2 linked regions of the Phenylobacterium zucineum HLK1 genome follow. The main gene of each other region encodes a partner of the protein of the gene in region 2 in a complex. Links are inferred from orthologs where the notes say so. Each region holds a gene or a part of one and is shown on either strand. Other genes may lie near its edges.

Region 1 (3,719 bases), 490 kb from region 2 along the record:
CGGGAGGTGCGGCAGCAGTCCATGGCCGTGTTGCCGCCGCCCAGCACGATGACCCGCCGGCCGATCTTCTCGATGTGGCCGAACGAGACCGAGCTCAGCCAGTCGATGCCGATGTGGATGTTGGCCGCGGCCTCCTGCCGGCCCGGAAGGTCCAGGTCCCGGCCGCGCGGCGCGCCCGAGCCGACGAACACCGCGTCGTATCCCTCGCCCAGCAGGGCCTTCAGGCTGTCCACCGGCTGGCCCAGCCGCAGCTCCACGCCGCCCAGACGGGTGACGTAGCCCACCTCCTCGTCGATCACCTCCTCCGGCAGGCGGAAACGGGGAATCTGGCTGCGGATGAAGCCGCCCGGCCGGGCCTCGGCGTCGTAGAGCACCAGCTCGTAGCCCAGGGTCGCGAGGTCCCTGGCCACCGTCAGGGAGGCGGGGCCGGCCCCCACCAGGGCCACCCGCCGGCCGTTGCGGGCCAGCGCCGGCTCGGGCATCCGCGCCAGCACGTCGCCCTTGTTGTCGGCCGCCACGCGCTTGAGCCGGCAGATCGCCACCGGCTCCTCCTCGACCCGGCCGCGACGGCAGGCGGGCTCGCAGGGCCGGTCGCAGGTCCGCCCCAGCACGCCGGGAAAGACGTTGGACCGCCAGTTGATCATGTAGGCGTCGGCGTACCGCCCCTCGGCGATCAGCCGGATGTACTCGGGCACCGGCGTGTGCGCCGGACAGGCCCACTGGCAGTCGACCACCTTGTGGAAGTACTCGGGCCCCTCGGTACGCGTGCGCTGCAAGACTTCGCTTCCTTCCCGGGACGCTCTACTCCCGAGGCGGCGAAGTCCCCTGCCCGGCAGGGCGCCTCCGCGGCCACGGCGCGGCGTTGATCGCGGAAGGCTACGCCCGCAATCCCAGGAACGCCAAGGGATTCCTGATCGTCGTTCCCTGACGTCAGGTCGGCGAACCGCGGCCTTGGCGCGCGCTGGAGGTAAATGATAGCTTAATGGTTGGGAGCGTCCCGCGAACGACGGGGCCAGGGAGGAAGCCGATGCACGCGCAACCGGACCGCGTCCACGAACCTGCGTCGCCCGCCTACGAACCGCCGCCGCCGGCCATCCTGGCGCTCGGCGAGCAGGACGCCCTCGACCTGCACCGCGAAATAAACGTCCGCCGGGCCCAGCTCGAGAACCCCGAGCTGCTGCGGCGCCTGCGCTCGCTCTAGCCGGGCCGGAACCCTCTCCCGCCTGCGGCCTTCCTCTGCTGAAGAGCAGAGGAGAGCCCATGAGCCAGGACAACACCTACGGCGTCAGCGAGATCGTGGGTTCGTCCCAGAACTCGATCGAGGACGCCATCCGCAGCGCCATCGCCAAGGCCACGCAGGACCGCCGTCACATCCGCTGGTTCGAGGTGATCGAGACCCGCGGCCACGTCGAGGACGGTCAGGTCGCCCATTTCCAGGTGGCGCTGAAGCTGGGCTACACCCTGGAAGACTGATCCCAGATAAGGAAAACGGCGCCGCCCCTTCCGGTGCGGCGCCGCCTGCAATCTCTCTTCGGTCGAGGGGCTTAGCCCTCGTAGCCGGCCGGCAGGTCGTCCTCCTTGAGGAGCTCGTCCTTGTCGACCTTCTTGTCCTCCACCTTGGCCTTCTCGACGATCAGGTCGACGACCTTGTCCTCGAAGATCGGGGCGCGCAGCTGCGCCTGGGCGTTGGGATTCTGGCGCAGCAGTTCGAACACCTGCTGGGCCTGCGGGCCGTACTTGATCGCCTCGCGGCGGATCGCCTCGCCCAGTTCCTGATCGGTGACCTGGACGTTGTTGGCCCGGCCGATCTCGGCCAGCACCAGGCCCAGGCGCACGCGGCGCTCGGCGATCTTGCGGTACTCGGACTCGAGCTGCTCGTCGGACTTCTTGGCGTCGTCCTCAGGCAGGTTGCCGGCTTCCTTGTCCTGCTGGACCTGGCTCCAGATCGAGGCGAACTCGGCCTCGACCATCTTGGGCGGCAGCGGGAAGTCGTGCTTCGAATCCAGCTCGTCCAGCAGGGCGCGCTTCAGCTTGAAGCGGCTGGCGCCGGCGTACTGCTGCTCGAGGTTGGTCTTCAGCAGCTCCTTGAGCTTCTCGAGGTTCTCGACGCCGAGACGCTCGGCGAAGGCGTCGTCGGCCTTGCTCTCGGCCGGCGCCTTCACTTCCTTCACCTTGGTCTCGAAGACCGCTTCCTTGCCGGCCAGGTTGGCCGCCTGGTAGTCGGCCGGGAAGGTCACCTTCACCTCGACGTCGCTGTCGGGCTTGGCGCCCACCAGCTGGTCCTCGAAGCCGGGGATGAACTGACCCGAGCCCAGCACCAGCTCGACGTCGGTGGCCGAGCCGCCCTCGAAGGCCTCGCCGTCGATCCGGCCGACGAAGTCGATGACGACCATGTCGCCGTCCTTGGCCTTCACGGTCTTGCCGGTCTTGGTCTCGTAGGTGCGGTTCTGCTTGGCCAGTTCCTCGACCGCCTCGTCCACCTCGGCGTCGGTGGGCTCGTAGACCGGCCGGGTCAGCGACAGGGTGGCGGGGTCCACCGGCTCGAACTCGGGCATCAGGTCGACCGAGATCTCGTAGGCCAGGTCCGCCTTGCCGTCGATCACGCCCTGCAGGTCGCCTTCCGGCTTCAGCTCGGGCTCGCCCGCGGGACGCAGCTTGTTGTCTTCCAGCACCTTCTGGGTGGTCTCGGACAGGGTCGCCTCGAGGACTTCGCTCATCAGCTGCTTGCCGTACAGGCGCTTCACGTGCGCCGGCGGCACCTTGCCGGGGCGGAAGCCCTTGATGTTGAGCGTCGGCGTGATCTCGGCGATCCGCGCTTCCAGTCGATCGTTCAGGTCCTTCACGGGGACCGTGACGCCGTAGACTCGGCTCAGACCTTCGCCAGACTTCTCAACGACTTGCATCGACATTCTTCAACTTCCGGACGACGCGCCAGGCGCGCGCTGAGGGTCCGCCTTCAGGTGGAATAGGGAGCGCCGCCGAAATCGCCCGGCGGCGCGGCGCGCCCTTATGTCATGGCCCGCGTGCGGCTCCAAGAGCCTTGACGCGGAGCCCCGCGCCCGCGATGGCAGCCCCGTCACGCGGATGTGGCGGAATTGGTAGACGCACTGGATTTAGGTTCCAGCGCCGCAAGGCGTGGAGGTTCGACTCCTCTCATCCGCACCAGCGCCCCCGCCGCCTGCGGCCACCGGGCGTGACAGCCCCGCTTCGCCCCGGCAAAAGGCGGCCATGCCCGAAGGCGTCCTGTTCGTTCACAACAACTTCCCGGCCCAGTTCCGGGACCTCGTCGAGACGTTGCTGGCGCGCGGCGTCCGCTGCTGGGCCATCGGCCAGGCGCACGCCCCGGGCCAGACGGGCGTGCGAATCGCCCGCTACCAGCTGCCCCGCAGCTCCACGCCGGGCATCCTGCCCGAGGCCACCCGGCCGGAGGCCGACCTGATCCGGGCGCTGGGCGCGCTCGAGGCCGCCCAGGTCCTCCGCGCCGAGGGCTGCGATCCGGCGGTCATCGTCGCCCACCCCGGCTGGGGCGAGGCGCTGCACCTGCACCAGGTCTTCCCTGAGGCGAGACGGGTGCTGTTCGCCGAATTCTTCTACCGCGCCAGCGGTCTGGACGTCGGGTTCGATCCCGAAATGGGCGCCGCCTCTCCTGAGCTCGTCCGCACGGTGAACGCGAAGGGGATGGCGATGTCCCTGGCCTTCGCCTGGGCGGACGCCATCGT
Region 2 (4,226 bases):
GACGACCTGCGGCACCGTCTCGTAGTGGCTGAACAGCATCGTGAACTGCGCGCGGCCCTGCGACATGCCGCGCAGGTTGTTCACGTAGCCGAACATGTTCGCCAGCGGCACGAAGGCGTTGATCACCGTCGCGTTGCCGCGCATGTCCTGGCCCTGGATCTGGCCGCGGCGGCCGTTCAGGTCGCCGATGACCGAGCCCAGGTACTCCTCGGGCGTCACGACCTCGACGGCCATGATCGGCTCGAGCAGCTTCGGCCCGCCCTTTTCGCGCAGCTCCTTGAAGGCCGCGCGGCTGGCGATTTCGAAGGCCAGGACCGAGGAGTCCACGTCGTGGAACGCGCCGTCGACCAGGGTCGCCTTGAAGTCGATGACCGGGAAGCCGGCCAGCAGGCCGTTTTCCTTGGCCGACTCCAGGCCCTTCTGGACGCCGGGGACGTATTCCTTCGGCACCGCGCCGCCGACGATCGCGCTTTCGAACACGAAGCCCGAGCCCGGCTCGCCCGGCTCGAACACCAGCTTCACGCGGGCGAACTGGCCCGTGCCGCCGGTCTGCTTCTTGTGCGTGTAGTCGATCTCGGTCCGCTTGCTGATGCTCTCGCGGTAGGCCACCTGCGGCGCGCCGATGTTGGCCTCGACCTTGTAGGTGCGCTTCAGGATGTCGATCTTGATGTCGAGGTGCAGCTCGCCCATGCCCTTCAGGATCGTCTGGCCCGACTCGTGGTCGGTCGAGACGGTGAAGGACGGGTCCTCGGCGGCCAGCTTCGACAGGGCGACGCCCAGCTTCTCCTGGTCGGCCTTGGACTTCGGCTCGACGGCGATCTCGATCACCGGCTCGGGGAACTCCATGCGCTCCAGGATGACCGGCGACTTGTTCGGATCGCACAGGGTGTCGCCCGTGCGGGTCTCCTTCAGGCCGGCCAGGGCGACGATGTCGCCGGCGTAGGCTTCCTTGATGTCCTCGCGGTTGTTCGAGTGCATCAGCAGCATGCGGCCGACCCGCTCGCGCTTGTCGCGCGTCGAGTTCATCAGCCCCATGCCGGTCTCGAGCTTGCCCGAGTAGATGCGGCAGAACGTCAGCGAGCCCACGAAGGGGTCGTCCATGATCTTGAACGCCAGGACCGACAGCGGCTCGTCGTCGGAGGCCCGCCGCTCGACTTCCTCTTCGGTCCGGAAGTCGATGCCCTTGGTCGGCGGGATGTCCACCGGCGAGGGCAGGTAGTCGACCACGGCGTCCAGCAGCGGCTGCACGCCCTTGTTCTTGAACGCCGAGCCGCAGAGGATCGGGTAGAAGGCGCCCGTCAGCACGGCCTTACGGATGCACTTCTTGATCACCTCTTCCGAGGGCTCTTCGCCCGAGAGGTAGGCTTCCATGGCCTCGTCGTCGAGCTCGACGGCGTTCTCGATCATGTAGTTGCGGGCGGCCTCGGCCTTTTCCTTCAGGTCGGCCGGGATCTCCTCGTCCTGGAACTTGGCGCCCAGGGCGTCGGTGTCCCACACCACCGCCTTCATGCGGACCAGGTCGATGATGCCGCGCAGGGCGGACTCGGCGCCGATCGGCAGCTGGATCGGCACGGCCTTGGCGCCCAGGCGGTCGCGGATGCTCTCGACCGACTTGTCGAAGTCGGCGCCCAGCTTGTCCATCTTGTTGACGAAGACGATCCGCGGAACCTTGTACTTGTCGGCTTGGCGCCAGACGGTCTCGGTCTGCGGCTCGACGCCGGCGTTGCCGTCCAGCACCGTCACGGCGCCGTCGAGCACGCGCAGGCTGCGCTCCACCTCGATGGTGAAGTCCACGTGGCCGGGCGTGTCGATGATGTTGAGGCGCTTGCCGTTCCAGAAGGCGGTCGTCGCGGCGGACGTGATCGTGATGCCGCGCTCCTGCTCCTGCTCCATCCAGTCCATGGTGGCCGCGCCGTCATGGACTTCGCCGATCTTGTGGCTCTTGCCGGTGTAGAAGAGGATCCGCTCGGTCGTCGTCGTCTTGCCCGCGTCGATGTGGGCCATGATGCCGAAGTTGCGGTAGTCTTCGATTTTATGCGTGCGGGGCATAGCGGATGCTCTGCGAAAAGGGGTCTGTTCGGGGAGGCTGAACGAACGGCGCGGGCGGTTTATCTCAAACCGCCCGCGCCGGGAAGCTCACTATGTGGGCGCTTACCAGCGGTAGTGCGAGAAGGCCCGGTTGGCTTCGGCCATCTTATGGGTGTCTTCCCGCTTCTTGACCGCCGAACCGCGGTTCGAAGAGGCGTCCAGCAGCTCGCCGGCCAGCTTCTCGGTCATGGTGTTCTCGCCGCGCGAGCGGGCGGCGTTCACCAGCCAGCGGATGGCCAGGGCGCGACGGCGCTCGGGACGGACTTCGACCGGCACCTGGTAGGTCGCGCCGCCGACCCGGCGGGAGCGGACCTCGATGGCCGGGGCCACGTTGTCCAGGGCCGCATGGAAGGTCTCCAGCGGGCCCATGTCCTTGCGGCGGGCCTCCAGGATGTCGAAGGCGCCGTAGACGATGTTCTCGGCCACGGCCTTCTTACCTTCGTACATCACGTAGTTCATGAACTTGGTGACGACGAGGTCCCCGAACTTCGGATCCGGGAGGACTTCACGTTTGTCTGCGCGACGGCGACGGGACATCTCTTAAATCCTTACTTCGGACGCTTGGCGCCGTAGAGCGAACGGCGCTGCTTGCGGTCCTTGACCCCTTGCGTGTCCAGCACGCCGCGCAGGATGTGGTAGCGCACGCCGGGAAGGTCCTTCACGCGGCCGCCACGGATCAGGACCACCGAGTGCTCCTGCAGGTTGTGGCCTTCGCCGGGGATGTAGCACACCGCTTCGATGCCGGTGGTCAGGCGCACCTTGGCGACCTTACGCAGAGCCGAGTTCGGCTTCTTCGGGGTCGTCGTGTACACCCGGGTGCAGACGCCGCGGCGCTGCGGGCAGCCCTTCAGGGCCGGGACCTTGTTCCGCGCGGGCTTCGTCTGACGAGGCTTGCGGATGAGCTGATTGACTGTCGGCATCTATTCTCGCTTGGGAGGCGTGTGCCGTTTGGCCGGGGCGCCTCGGTTGGGGTCCTTGGGTTCATAGATCCGGGGCCTGTCCGTTGAACGCAAAAACTCGCCGGGACGCCTTGCCAGCGTTCCGGCGGTAGCGGTTCATCCGGACTGGGAGCGACTCCCGGCCTCGAAAGAGCGCGCTACATAGTCGTAAGAGGGGCTCGCGTCAACGCGACTCCGCCGGCGGGACGTGCCATGAATTCGCCGCGGCGAACGCCCTAACCTTACGGCGAAGCTTGAGCACGACCTGGAGCGCCATGCGGCCGGCTGGACGGGGCCGAACCTTAGTCATCGTGGCGATCTCCGTCGTCGCGCACGCCGCGGTCCTCGCGGCGCTGGCCCTGCATGTGCCCAAGCTCTTCGTCCCCCCGGTCCGCTCGGGCCCGCCGCAGCCGATCATCCCGGTGCTGCTGACCCCCCGCACGCCGCCCCCCGAGGCCGGCGGCCCGCCGCGCCCGATCCGTCTGCACCGGCGCCAGCCGCGCGTGCCGCTCGACCGTCTCCCGGTGGCCCCGCTGGTCGCCCCCGAGGCCGAGCCCGAGCCCGACGCCGAGCGCGACCGCCGCGCGCCGCGCGTCGTGACGGTCGATCCGGTGGCGCAGAACGCGCGCCAGACGCTGCGGGGGCTGATCGGGTGCGCGAACCCCTCCCTGCTCAGCCGTGAGGAACGCGAGAAGTGCCAGGAGCAGCTGGCCCGCGGCGCCCGCGAGGCCGAGTTCCCGGGCCTGGGTCTGGACGCCGACGACGCCTCGGACCTGGGGCGCGCCGCCGCCCGCCGCGAGGCCGGCTACCGCTACAAGCGCAGCGAGGAATCCCGCCCGCGCGAACCCGGCTCGCAGGTCGACTGGGACGTCCGCCGCAGCCCGCCCGCCGGGGCCTCGCACATGAAGGGCATGGGCGGCTCGGCCCACGACGCCAGCGGCGCCGCGGGCCGGTCCAGGAACTGACTACGCCCCGGGACTGATCAGGCCGCCACGCGGTCCTTCATCTCCAGCGGCGCCTCCAGCACGGCCCAGTCGATCAGGCCGTCGTGCTGCAGGTTCTCGAACTCGAGCACGCCCAGCTCCTCGAACTTCGGCCGGATGGCCTCGGTGAGCAGACCCACGCGCTTCAGGTTCGGGATCATCCGCTCGAACAGGAACTTGCGGAACGCCTGTCCGCCCTGGGTCTTGGCGTTGATCT

What was found.
Region 1: the proteins of rpsG (region 2) and tig are in contact, whole or in part, in a crystal structure (PDB 3GTY), measured with the Thermotoga maritima proteins. The link is inferred for Phenylobacterium zucineum HLK1 from one-to-one orthologs. Residues at the interface, in WP_004081843.1 of Thermotoga maritima: Lys34, Lys52, Lys55, Glu59, Arg62, Gln63, Glu66, Asn67, Lys69, Val71, Arg95, Ala109, Lys110, Lys111, Gly112, Arg113, Pro114, Glu117, Glu121, Ile124, Ala125, Tyr127, Asn128, Asn129, Thr130, Gly131, Lys135, Asp139, Arg142, Met143; in WP_004081061.1 of Thermotoga maritima: Glu122, Val124, Val129, Leu130, Tyr133, Glu188, Gly259, Ile262, Tyr263, Glu266, Ser270, Glu273, Gln274, Glu277, Arg308, Gln311, Ile312, Ser315, Tyr316, Glu325, Arg329, Arg336, Leu363, Phe366, Trp367, Arg373, Leu377, Arg381, Leu384, Glu387.

What each region holds. Positions count from the first base shown.
Region 1 is NC_011144.1:1,904,732-1,908,450, forward strand. Bases 725-3,719 are described here. They hold tig (trigger factor), read right to left. Parts: upstream 2,904-3,719; coding sequence 1,545-2,903; downstream 725-1,544. Other genes in these bases: PHZ_RS09370 (FAD-dependent oxidoreductase), read right to left, coding at 725-776; PHZ_RS23455 (hypothetical protein), read left to right, coding at 1,028-1,201; PHZ_RS09375 (dodecin), read left to right, coding at 1,261-1,473; PHZ_RS09390 (glycosyltransferase), read left to right, coding at 3,229-3,719. Outside these bases: more of PHZ_RS09370, read right to left, coding at 1-724. UniProt on the Bacillus subtilis protein: Involved in protein export. Acts as a chaperone by maintaining the newly synthesized protein in an open conformation. Functions as a peptidyl-prolyl cis-trans isomerase.
Region 2 is NC_011144.1:1,412,459-1,416,684, reverse strand. Bases 889-3,666 are described here. They hold rpsG (30S ribosomal protein S7), read right to left. Parts: upstream 2,626-3,666; coding sequence 2,152-2,625; downstream 889-2,151. Other genes in these bases: PHZ_RS06775 (hypothetical protein), read left to right, coding at 3,338-3,666; rpsL (30S ribosomal protein S12), read right to left, coding at 2,637-3,008; fusA (elongation factor G), read right to left, coding at 889-2,049. Outside these bases: more of fusA, read right to left, coding at 1-888; more of PHZ_RS06775, read left to right, coding at 3,667-3,991; PHZ_RS06770 (ferritin-like domain-containing protein), read right to left, coding at 4,009-4,226.